2 regions of the Lacrimispora sinapis genome follow, and region 2 is predicted to be linked to the other one. Evidence: riboswitches for the same ligand, from Rfam matches in the RefSeq annotation. Region 2 holds a riboswitch; the other holds the start of a gene.
What was found. Region 2 has a riboswitch for FMN ahead of VIG27_RS05670 (ECF transporter S component). Riboswitches for the same ligand answer to the same signal wherever they lie in the genome.
Positions count from the first base shown of each region.

Region 1: another riboswitch for FMN. It lies ahead of ribD (bifunctional diaminohydroxyphosphoribosylaminopyrimidine deaminase/5-amino-6-(5-phosphoribosylamino)uracil reductase RibD); the one in region 2 lies ahead of VIG27_RS05670 (ECF transporter S component).

Region 1 covers NZ_CP141832.1:1,417,189-1,423,410, forward strand. Annotated here, with positions in the region: gene ribE (6,7-dimethyl-8-ribityllumazine synthase) at 1-177, opposite strand, end outside; gene VIG27_RS06430 (bifunctional 3,4-dihydroxy-2-butanone-4-phosphate synthase/GTP cyclohydrolase II) at 180-1,391, opposite strand; gene VIG27_RS06435 (riboflavin synthase) at 1,400-2,026, opposite strand; gene ribD (bifunctional diaminohydroxyphosphoribosylaminopyrimidine deaminase/5-amino-6-(5-phosphoribosylamino)uracil reductase RibD) at 2,026-3,111, opposite strand; FMN riboswitch at 3,257-3,371, opposite strand; gene VIG27_RS06445 (winged helix-turn-helix transcriptional regulator) at 3,448-3,840, opposite strand; gene nirJ2 (putative heme d1 biosynthesis radical SAM protein NirJ2) at 4,093-5,106, shown strand; gene VIG27_RS06455 (ABC transporter substrate-binding protein) at 5,103-6,047, shown strand; gene VIG27_RS06460 (FecCD family ABC transporter permease) at 6,007-6,222, shown strand, end outside.
Region 2 covers NZ_CP141832.1:1,234,316-1,240,537, forward strand. Annotated here, with positions in the region: gene VIG27_RS05665 (DUF4846 domain-containing protein) at 1-718, shown strand, start outside; gene VIG27_RS05670 (ECF transporter S component) at 834-1,502, opposite strand; FMN riboswitch at 1,584-1,700, opposite strand; tRNA gene VIG27_RS05675 (tRNA-Ala) at 1,795-1,867, shown strand; gene VIG27_RS05680 (MFS transporter) at 2,132-3,319, opposite strand; gene VIG27_RS05685 (radical SAM protein) at 3,297-4,673, opposite strand; gene VIG27_RS05690 (MerR family transcriptional regulator) at 5,229-6,222, shown strand, end outside.

The DNA of each region.
Region 1 (6,222 bases), 180 kb from region 2:
AATCTCAAAGGCTCCGGGAACCCAGGCTACGTCAATGTTTTCATCGGCGACCTCATGTCTCTTTAATCCGTCCAGCGTGCCGGAAAGGAGCTTTGAAGTGATAAATTCATTAAAACGGGCGGCAACGATCCCGATTCTCATATTATTTGATACTAATTTTCCTTCCAATACATTCATGCTTACATCTCCTTTTTATAATTGAATAAATGTCCCATTTTGACCTGCTTGGTTTTCAAGTAAAATAAATTTTGGGCGGTAGCATTCATCTGGATAGGGACCCGTTCTACGATTTCCATCCCGTAATCAGAAAGCTGGTATACCTTATCCGGATTGTTTGTCAAAAGCCGCAGGGTCTTTGCTCCCAGATCCCTCAGGATCTGAGCACCTATGTAATATTCCCGCATATCACCGGCAAAGCCCAAAGCCAGATTTGCTTCCAGTGTATCCATGCCCTGATCCTGCAATTCATAGGCCCGGAGCTTATTGATGAGGCCGATGCCCCTTCCTTCCTGCCGCATATAAAGAAGGATGCCCCGTCCCTCCTGTTCGATCTGGGTCATTGCTGCCGCAAATTGCTGGCCGCAGTCGCAGCGGAGGGAACCAAAGGCATCTCCGGTCAGGCATTCGGAATGGACGCGGCACAGGAGATTGGTTCCGTCACCGATCTCTCCGCGAACCAATGCAACGTGATGCTCCCCGGTTAGCTTGTTCACATAACCGTAGGCTTTAAAATCCCCATATTTGGTGGGCATCTTTGTTACTGCGGCGCACTCTACCAGTTTGTCATGCTTTTTCCGGTAATTTTGAAGTTCTTTAATGGTGATAAAGGTCAGTCCATGAGTCTCTGCCAGTTTGATCAGTTCAGGGGTGCGCATCATGGTTCCGTCTTCCCCCATGATTTCACAGCATAACCCGCATTCTTTCAGACCGGAAAGACGGAGCAGGTCCACGGTTGCTTCCGTATGGCCGTTCCGTTTTAAGACTCCCCCTGCTTTGGCAGTCAGGGGAAACATATGGCCGGGACGGCGAAAGTCCTCCGGCTTTGCATCCTCCATCACACAGGCGCGGGCCGTGATTGCCCGTTCTTCAGCGGAAATTCCGGTGGTCGTACGGATGTGGTCAATGGAGACCGTAAAAGCGGTTTCATGGTTATCGGTACTTTCCGAAACCATTTGAGGGAGCTGCAGCTTCTGACAAAGCGCAGCGCTCATGGGCATGCAGATCAGCCCTTTTCCGTGGACTGCCATAAAATTCACATGTTCCGTCGTGGTAAATTGGGCGGCGCAGATGAAATCCCCTTCATTTTCCCTGTATTCATCGTCGGCAACCAGTATGATCTTTCCCTGGCGAAGATCCTCAAGTGCTTCTTCAATGGTATTAAATGCAAACATATTTCCTCCTATTCCAGACCGTATTTGGGAGTGCCCTTTGACGGGACTGCTGCTCCCAGGAATTTTTCAATATATTTTCCTACACAGTCATTTTCCAGATTTACAGTATCTCCGACCCGTCTGCCGGACAGAGTGGTTTGTTTGGCGGTATGAGGTATCACGGATACGCCAAAATCATTTTTTGACAGTCTGGCAACGGTCAGGCTGATGCCGTCAATCCCAATAGAGCCTTTTTCGACGATGTAACGCAGGATTCCGGGAGTCGTCCGTATGGTGTACCAGATGGCGTTGTCATCCCGATCAATGGAACGGATGATGCCGGTACCGTCGATATGTCCGGTAAGAATATGACCGCCAAACCGCCCATTGGCTGGCATTGCCCGTTCCAAATTGACGGTGGAACCGGAACAAAGCCTTGCAAGAGAGGAGCGGCGCAGGGTTTCGTGCATCACATCTGCGGTAAATGCTGTGGCGGTAAAGGAAGTCACGGTCAGGCAGATACCATTTACACAAATGCTGTCCCCCGCCTTGATATCCTTCAGTATCAAAGAGGCACCAACGGTCAGAACCGCAGAATATGCCCCCTTTTTCACGCCCCGCACCGTACCGATTTCTTCAATTATGCCTGTAAACATCAAAGCACCTCGCTTTCTAAAAGAATATCCTCTCCAAGCACAGTGATTTGGGGAGGTGACAGTGAGACCCCATTGTCTGGAGATTCCATGCCGATTCCACCAACGGGGGATTTTGCATGGATGCCCCCAAACAGCTTTGGTGCAATATAGACCTGGACTTTATTTACGATTCCATCGGTTAATGCGGACCAGTTTAATGTACTCCCTCCTTCCAAAAGAATGCTGTCTACGTTCCTTTTCCCAAGCTGTATCATCAGTTCCTTTAAATCCACCTTTCCCTCCTTTTGAGAAACCGTAAGGACCTCACAGCCGGCTTCCTCATAAGGCTTTATTTTGGCTTGGTCGGTACAGCAGGCAGCCAGAATGGTCTTGTACTGATCGGCAGTCTGAACGACACGGGAGGAGAGAGGTGTCCTCAGGCTTGTGTCGCAGACGATGCGTTGAGGGCTTTTGCAGCCATTGAAGCGGCAGGTCAGCATGGGATCATCGGTGAGTATGGTACTTACGCCAACCATGATTCCGGAATAGCGGTGTCTGTCCTTTTGCACTTGCAGACGGGCGGCTTCTCCCGTAATCCATTTGGACTTTCCGGAATAAGTGGCAATTTTTCCGTCCATGGTCATGGCGTATTTCATTACCACATAAGGGGTTTGATGCTTAATGAAGTGGAAGAAGACTCTATTGAGCTTCCTGCATTCTTCGGATAAAACCCCTTCTGTAACTTCGATTCCATGGTGACGCAAAATGCTGGCCCCTTTGCCTGCAACGACAGGGTTTGGGTCAAGGGAGCCGATCACAACTCTCCGGATGCCGCTTTTTAAAATTGCATCGGTGCATGGCGGTGTTTTTCCGTAATGGCAGCAGGGCTCCAAAGTCACGTAAAGGGTTGCGCCCTGAGGGGATTGCCTACAGCCCGAAAGGGCTTCACGCTCCGCATGGGGCATACCAAACCTCTGATGGAACCCCATTCCGATGATAGTGCCATCTTTTACGATAACAGCTCCTACCATTGGATTGGGATTGACCCAGCCAATCCCTTTTTTGGCAAGTTCCAATGCTTGTTTCATGTAATCAATATCAGTCAACCGGACACCTCCTGAAAAATAAAATGCCTTGAACCGATATCGTTCAAGGCATGGAGTCACAGAATGGAGGGAAGCTGTATCAAAAATAAAAAAACTCCGAAATCAAAACGATTTCAGAGACATTTACAATACACACAACATGTGTTTTCATCTTCTTTCATCCAGACTATACTGTCGGCTTCGGAATTACACCGAATCATGCCTTGCGGCTCGTGGGCTTTACCACCGGTAGGGATTTTCACCCTGCCCTGAAGATATTTATTCAATTACGGTTAATATAGCACCATGCCAAAGCGTTGTCAAGTGCTTGGGCGCATTTTCATTTATTGCTCCCTTTTATGGATTGCCTGGGTCGGGTTCCGTACTTAAATACTGGCTCCCAAACGCGTGCATCAGTTCCAGAATAGGGATGATTTTTGTACCCAGTTCGGTCAAGCTGTATTCCACGCGGGAAGGGACCACCGGATAGACCTTCCGGCTCACCAGCCGGTCTTCTTCCAGACTCCGCAGCTGGGAGGTCAGCATTTTCTGGGTCACCTGAGGAAGCCTTTTTTTGATTTCGCTGAATCGCAGGGTCTTGCTGCTTAAATACCATAGAATCAGAATTTTCCATTTTCCAGAAAGCAGTTCCTGCACAAGGGCCATGGGGCAGACATTGTATTTTAAGCACTGGTCTTTCATATAGCATTCTTCGTGCATGGGCTTATTGCAGATCATATTGGCTGACATGGGACCACCTCTTTCTGGTATATAAAATATAGGAAGTATCAAATGAAGCTATGTATGTTAAAAAGATATCTTACGATCCATTATACCATTTACTGACTTAAATTGTAAATATGTATATTCTGCCGCTTACTATTGTGCCGTTGTTTTTCAACAACACTGGAAAAGCCCTGATTCTATGGAACAGGCCGCCCACATATAATAGGCATATACTTTTAATCCTTATGGCAAAATGCATATGGAAGGAGAACATGGATGATCGTATCTTGGCTGACCACAAATCAGTGTAATTTAAAATGCAGGCATTGCTATCAGGATGCCGGAGGCAGAAGTGCAGAGGAGCTTAATACAGACGAAGCAAAAAAAATGATCGGAGAGATCGCAGCGGCCGGTTTTAAAATTATGATATTCAGCGGAGGAGAGCCGCTCATGCGTCCCGATATCTATGAACTGGTTTCTTACGCAGCTTCCTTAGGACTGCGTCCGGTTTTTGGAACCAACGGAACGCTGATCACAGAAGAAACAGCTGTGAAGCTGAAACAGTGCGGTGCAAAGGCCATGGGCATCAGTCTGGACAGCTTAATAGAAGAAAGGCATAACTTTTTCAGGGGAAAGGAGGATGCATTCCAATTGACCCTGAAAGGCATTGAAAACTGCAAAAAGGCAGGTCTTCCCTTTCAGATCCATACCACTGTTATGGACTGGAATCAGGAGGAGGTATGCGGCATCATAGATTTTTGTGTGGAAACAGGAGCAATTGCCAGCTACTTGTTTTTCTTGATTCCTGTGGGAAGAGGAAAGTTTTTGGAGAAAACCTCCCTTGAGGTGATGGAATATGAAAAACTGTTGAGAACCATTATGGAAAAGCAAAAACACGTTCCCATTGATATCAAGCCCACCTGCGCGCCTCAATTTATCCGGGTAGCCAGGCAGATGGAGGTAAAAACCCGCTTTCAAAAAGGCTGTCTGGCCGGATTGAGCTACTGCATCATCAATCCGGTAGGGACGGTCAGGCCCTGTGCCTATATGGTAGAGGAAGCAGGCAATGTCCGGGAACAGCCCTTTGACCAGATCTGGGAGAACAGCGGGTTATTCAAGCATCTGCGTACTCAGCAATATAAAGGGACATGTGGTGATTGTGTCTATCAGATAGAGTGCGGCGGCTGCCGGGCAAGAGCCGGGTATTACCATGAAGGCGACTATATGGCAGAGGACAGTTACTGTGCTTATGGAAAACAGTTGGAAACAGGAGGGCTTCTGGTCAATTGAAAGGGAAAAAAATCGTATATGGGGCAATTATTTTCATCCTTGCAAGCCTTTTAGCAGGCTGTAACCATAAGCAGACAAAGCTAGCTCCTTCCAGAGAGGGATACCAATTTACAGATGCCCTTGGTCAGGAGATTACCGTTCAAGAGCCAAAAAGAGTGGTGGCACTTATGGGCAGCTTTGCAGAGATCTGGCTGGACGCAGGCGGGAAGCTGACGGCAGTTACGGACGATGCATATGAGGAAAGAGGGCTGACACTTCCCAAAGACACAGTAACTGTGGGAACCTACAACCGTCCCAATGTGGAACAGATCATCGCCTGTGATCCGGACTTAGTGCTCCTGTCTTCCGAAACCAAGGAACATGTGGCCTTAAAGGATACGTTAAAACAGGCAGGTATTACCGCCGCATATTTTCAAGTGACTTACTTTGAGGATTACTTAAAGATGCTGAAACTATGTACGGATATCACAGGCCGCGGGGATCTCTATGAAAAGAACGGTCTGGCGGTAAAAGAGCAGATTGATACCATTATTACAAAAACCAAGGGTCAAAAATCCCCCGCCGTTTTGTTCCTCATTACCTATTCAGGGGGAGCCCTCGTTAAGAATTCCCAGTGCATGACCGGGAAGATGTTAAAGGATTTAGGCTGTGAAAACATTGCGGATCAAAACCAGAGCCTTTTAAAGGAATTTAATATAGAATCCATTATGAAAGCCGATCCTGATTATATTTTTGTTGTTGCTATGGGAAATGATGAAGAACTGGCAAAGAAAAATTTAAAAGAGGCCGTAGAAAACAATCCGGCCTGGAATGGCCTTAGTGCAGTGAAAAATGGCCGGTATATTGTGCTGCCAAAGGAAAAGTTTCTATATAAACCAGATGCGAAATGGGGAGATAGCTATGCATACCTTTTTGAAATCCTGTATGGGAACAAACCGTAAGGCGTGGCTTCTTTTGCTGTGTTCCGCCGCCGGTCTTTTGGTTTCGGTGGGGGCAGGCTTGTGCCTGGGAGCCAATCCCATTGGAGTGCCGGTATTTTTTGACACCCTTATCCGGAAAAACCCGGATGACTTTTTATACCGGATCATTCGGACCGTCCGTTTTCCAAGAGTATTT
Region 2 (6,222 bases):
TGATGGCTATGAAAGGACAGAAAAACCCTTGGGAAGTCTTCAGGGATTTCTAAGAAATTATGCGTTAAAGCCGGATAAGAGTCCTGTACTTTTATTTGATGGGAGCAGAAAGAAAAAACAGGAAGTCCATGCAGCTGTGTTTTCCATGCCGTTGGTGAAAGGTGATTTACAGCAGTGTGCGGACAGTGCCATAAGGATCTATGGGGAATACCTGTGGTCAGTGGGGGTATATGATGCAATATCCTTTCATCTTACCAATGGATTTTTAATGGATTACCCCTCCTGGAGATCGGGAAAGCGTTTATCTGTAGAAGGAAACCAGGTGCGCTGGGAGGAACGTGCAGTCTTTGATGATTCCAGAGAAAATTTTCTCAAATACTTGAGGCAGGTCATGATCTATGCAGGAACCCTGTCTTTGGAAAATGAAAGCGGTGGCATCGTTTTTGACCAGTTACAGGCTGGGGATTTATTTATCAGGGGTGGAACTCCGGGACATTGTGTGATGGTGGTAGACGTGGCAGAAGATCAGGAAGGGAATAAGTGCTTTCTTCTCGCACAGGGATACATGCCGGCACAGGAATTTCATGTACTGAAGAATCCACTCCACAAGGAAGATCCCTGGTATTATGTTTCAGAAATAAAGGATTCCCTTGTTACGCCGGAGTATGTATTTGAGAAAGACAGCTTGAAACGGTGGAAAGCATTTCTTGAAAAATAAATTGAAATAAGCAGCCACTTTCCCAGTACTGAACTGCCCCTTAAATGTCAGATTTTAGGTCTGGCCTTTAAGGGGCAATTCGGACAGCGAAAGAATGGCTGCTTGTTTAATTTTTCTAAATAATACCTTGGAAAACCAGAATGATCATAATGACCGTTACCAGTATAATTCCAAGAATAAGAACGGTGCCTAAATTTATTTTCCCTGTATTTTGCCCATCCTCTGGCCGTAAAGCCAAAAGATTCGATTTTCTAAGCGTTGTAACAAGCGGTTTGTAAATAAGAAGGGTCAGTGCCGTATTAATTCCGCATTTTATCAGATTAAATGGAACAATCGCTGGCAGAAGAAGCTGCACGACAGCTTCTCTGGGGTATCCCATATAAATGGGAGTGATTAAATAATTCCATAAAACCATAACGATTGTCATAAGAACCGTGCCTAAAATCATTCCCACCAATGCTCCCGACATGGAATGGCGTTTTTTGTAGAGATAGGCTGCCGGGCAAACAAATGCCACTGTAGACAGAACATTCATAATCAATCCAATTATCCCGGTGCTGCTTATGGTAATCATCTCAACAAAAGAAACAATTACTGCAATCAGAACAGAGGGCAAAGGTCCAAAAAGAAACCCTCCCGTCAAAATTATCACGTCTTTTGGTTCGTATTCTAAAAATGGTGCAACAGGTATAATGGGTATCCGAATAACAAGAACTGCCACAAACGCCAGTGCACAAAGCATAGCCATAATGGTGAGTCTGCTGGTTTTTTTGTTCATATTCATAATACATGCCTCCTAAAATAAGTAACATCTGAAAGTGTGCCCTTCAGGTGTTAATAATAGATGGTGTATTATCTTTATTTAACACATCTTCTTTCATCCAGACTATACTGTCGGTATTGGAATCACACCAATTCTGCGCAATACGCGCTCGCGGACTTTACCGCCGGTCGGGAATTACACCCTGCCCTGAAGACAACTATATGCAAATGCTCTGGATGTATTATAACACCCATCGAAAAAATTGCAATATTTTGTTGCAATTTTTTTGATGGTTTGCTATAATAGCTGCCATGGGGGTATAGCTCAGCTGGGAGAGCGCTTGAATGGCATTCAAGAGGTCATGGGTTCGAATCCCACTATCTCCACTTAAATAGTAGGCCGCAGGCATGAAAGCTTGTGGCTTAAATTAAAACTTATAGGGACGGGACACTTGGTAAATGAAGGGCAAAAAAGGTACGTTTTCAGTTTGATATGACCCCATAAAGTCTAATTTTAAGGGGTCAGTTCAGTTTTGAAATGTACCTTTTTATTGTTACTTTACAAATCTAAATTATAATGATCAAATGCATAAAAAGAATTTTAAAAGTGATATCCTCAGCATATCAGAATTTTGAATAGATCATAAATTTCTATAAATAATTCTTTAATTTGTTTTGAAAATTTGCTAATTTCTTTGCATTATATGTTAAAAACAGAAATGCAATAATTGATATAAGGACAATCGCCTTATTGTAACCATAGCAGTCTGAGATTTTGCCAAATACTGGCTGAATTACAAATGCAAGCATTGCCATGAGCAGACTTTGTATTGAGAGAGTTGAAGCCCTATACGTACTTTCTAGCGCACCATGGATAAAACTGGCCAGCATGGGAGCATAGCAACATAATAAAAGCAATGTAATAAAGTAAAAGATACTTTTTGTAATTACACCAGGTATTATTGCAAAAAACACTAACGATACCATAATTAAGGACGGTAGATAAATAACGAGTTTTACAGAAAAGTGTTTTTTTAGGGTATTATATATAAATAGTGCAATCATTGACGACATCAGATATTGTAATCCATAGATTGAACCAGAAAACTTTTCGCTAATGCCAAACGATAAATAGTAATTGAAATAATGGCTTTCGATTGGGATCAGTGCGATAGAAGTAAAAACTCCAATTAGCAGTAAATGTAGTATAAGTTTATTGTCCAATAAATGACGAATAGCTTTTTTAAAACTATATTTTTCCGTATCGTCCTTTTTATATGGTGGTTCGATTATAAATATAGTAAGTACAATTATGGGTAAAAATTGAAGTACTAATGTTATCTGGTAAACAAGATCCATTGATTGTTCCGCTAAAATTCCACCAATAGCAGAACTCAAGAATATTGCAATATATCTACCACAACGTAAAATAGCATGAATTTTATCAACTATCTTTTTGTTTTGGGATGCATAAATGCTATCAATTAACAAAGCATCTGATGCGCCTGATATTAAAGTATATGAAACTCCCTGAAAGATTGCAGCAATGATAAAACCCTGATAGTCTCTCAAAAAGTAAGCAAAGAGGTTTGAAACTATAAGGAATGCATCACCTAAGATTGTACTAATTCTTCTTCCATATTTATCTGCGATAATTCCAGTAGGTAATTCCAGAACAATTTTTGAAAATTGGTATACAGCATATACTATACCTATTTGATATAAGGAAAGTCCGTGCTTACTCATAAAAATAGTTTGTATTACTTGAACCATATAAAAAAATGTTAAAAATTGTGTAATAATAAGCCAGTAAATATTATTTACATATGATTTCTTCATTTCTATTCTCCACGAATAAATGGTTAAAGTAAATTCCCATTATTTTTTTATAATCGGCACATTTTTCTCTTCTTATTCCTGTATCTGGATCAATCGTTGCCCTATTTGCACATCCACCACCGCAAATGTAGCGATACTTGCATTGTATACATTTCTTCAAATTTATAATATTCCGCTTTTTCCAGGCTGTATCAGCAACATCGCAAATTTTTAAATCGGAAATATAATTACCTATTTTAAACTTGTCATTCCCTACTCCAAACCAACATTTGTATATGTTGCCATGACCATCTAATATGTATTGGTTTCTGCATGCAGCACAGTTACTCATTTTAGGTTTGAAGGGCGTATTATTAACAATACTGTTAATTAAATCTATTCCATGGAATGTTTTTCTGAAAATATTTAAATTAGGATATATTTTTTCGAGTGCCAATACTGTTTCAAGGCTTTCCACTTCGTTTATTATTGTCTTGTTTCCAGAGCAGCCCCCATCTTGCAAAATATAAATGTATGGGTGTAGCAGGTTTGGAAAGTCGTTTTTTAGATCCGAGAGGGCATACGCAAATGCTGGTAGATTAAGAATATTATCGGCATCAACATTATTTCTTATCTCCACATTAAGACCAGCTTCTAAAGCTTTTTTAACATTTTTCATAATTACATCAAATGTCCCTACATGCTTATTGTTAAATCTCTTTGTATCATGAATTTCTTTTGTTCCATCCATGGTTATCTGAATAAAATCTATATTTAGTTTTCTTAAAAAAGGAATATAGTTATCTAATTCATAACCATTGGTGATGACAGATACTTTATATTTTTTATCTTTCAATTTTTCAAATATGAATGGCAGTATATCATCATTATGTGAAAAAAGTGGTTCTCCCCCCATTAAGGTAACCTTAATAAAGTCTTTATTTTCTTGATTACCTGTATTTTCTATTATTTTATCCATTGCCGCAAACATGGCGTCTACAATATTTTTGCTATAATCTTTGTTACCATAAAATTTTTCAATTTGATAACTTTTTTGATAACAATAGCTACACTCAAAATTGCAGTTATAAGAAGGAATTAATAGAAAGTTTGGCATTTGAGTTTTTTCCACACTAAGAAGTTTTTTGTCTAATTCGAACAAATACTGTTCATACTCTTGAATAGATGAAAAAAGGTATTTTCTACTAATTAGTTCATCAATTATATTTTTATCTAATAATTTGTAATCGCCTTTTTCCAGTGCGATTTTACAGGAATTATCTATGATATCAGCAGCCCCACTAACATAGTTTATTAACAGATATTGCTCTTTAGAAAGTTCAAATATATCGTGTTCTTTTGCAAAATGCATCATTTTTCTCCTCTTATTAAAATACGGTCCTAGCTATAGCCAGAACCGTATTTTGATACTATTATAATTAGCCGGCATTGTAACCGCATACAGCTGTATTGGAAACAGCAGCATCGGCGGTTTTTACAATATTTGTATTAATAGATTTCATATTATAATCCTCCTTCCTTGTATAGTTTCAAGATAGCGCTTAACTTGATGTAAACAAGATAACAATGTTAATTAAAAAAGTCAATACGAGTATTGTATAATTATAAAAAATACATAATTAATTTTAAAACATAGATTTAATTAATGTAAATTTAAACTGTAAAAAGTATAAAATAATAAATAAGATTATGAATATTGTTGATTAACCTTAGCCTAACGTTAAATGCTAAAATATATGTTCTGTTTTTTGCACTGATAAATATAATCAGAATTTAATGTTCAATCACTTTTTTAAATTGTATTTGGTAGTTATATTAATGATTGACATTTACCTTACATTAACCTTTATAATAAGTATATAGAGTAGAACTAATTCAAATAATTCTTAATCAATAGGAGGAGATTTATATGCAATCAGTCTTTGATAATAATATGTTTAAAATTAACGAAGTTGCAGAAGAATTTAATGTGAACCCAAATGTTTTACGATTCTATGAAAAAAAGAAATTGCTTACCCCAAAACGAAATGATAATGGCTATAGAATGTATTCAATTGAAGATATGCTACAGTTCCAAATGATTTTGCTATATCGAAAAATGGGATTTTCTATTGAAAATATATCAAGGATACTTACGGATGATGGAAAGCCTATTGAAATGTTTTTTAAGCAGTATAACCAGTTAAATCATCATATACACACTATGAAATTGATAAGTGATTCAATAGAGGAATGTATAGATTTAATGTTTGAAGATGATCACTATCTGGACAGTTTAATTACAGCCATGAAAAAAACTGCCGGTTACATAGCTCAGCTGGAGAGCTGGGAGGATAAATGGGGATTTGACGCTTTGGCAATGGATTATGATAACTTTATAAAAAAGCCGCACTCTGGATTAGATTTCTATAGAAATTACGATAAAGTTATACGGATAACAGAGGAAAAAGTAAATGAGAGAATAGGAAATGTTGCTGAGATTGGTGTAGGTACTGGTAATTTGGCTGGTAGATTAATGGAAACCCAGAATATAATAGGTATTGACCAATCCGTAAATATGTTAATGGTTGCAAAAAGTAAATTTCCTAATTTAAAACTTCGTATAGGAACCTTCATGGAATTACCATTACAGGAGGATACTATGGATACTATCGTAAGCTGTTATGCGTTTCATCACTGCAATAGAGATGAAAGGAAGATAGCGCTGAAAGAAATAGATCGGGTTTTAAAGTCAAATGGGAGAGCTATTATAACAGATCTGATGTTTTATGATAACATGGCAAGGAAAGATTTTGAGAAATATTGTACAAAAGCTGAATATAGAGATTTACAAGATGAATATTTTACAACAGTAATAAACATTGAAGCTGATGCAAAATCTTTTGGGTATTCTTGCAGTAGTG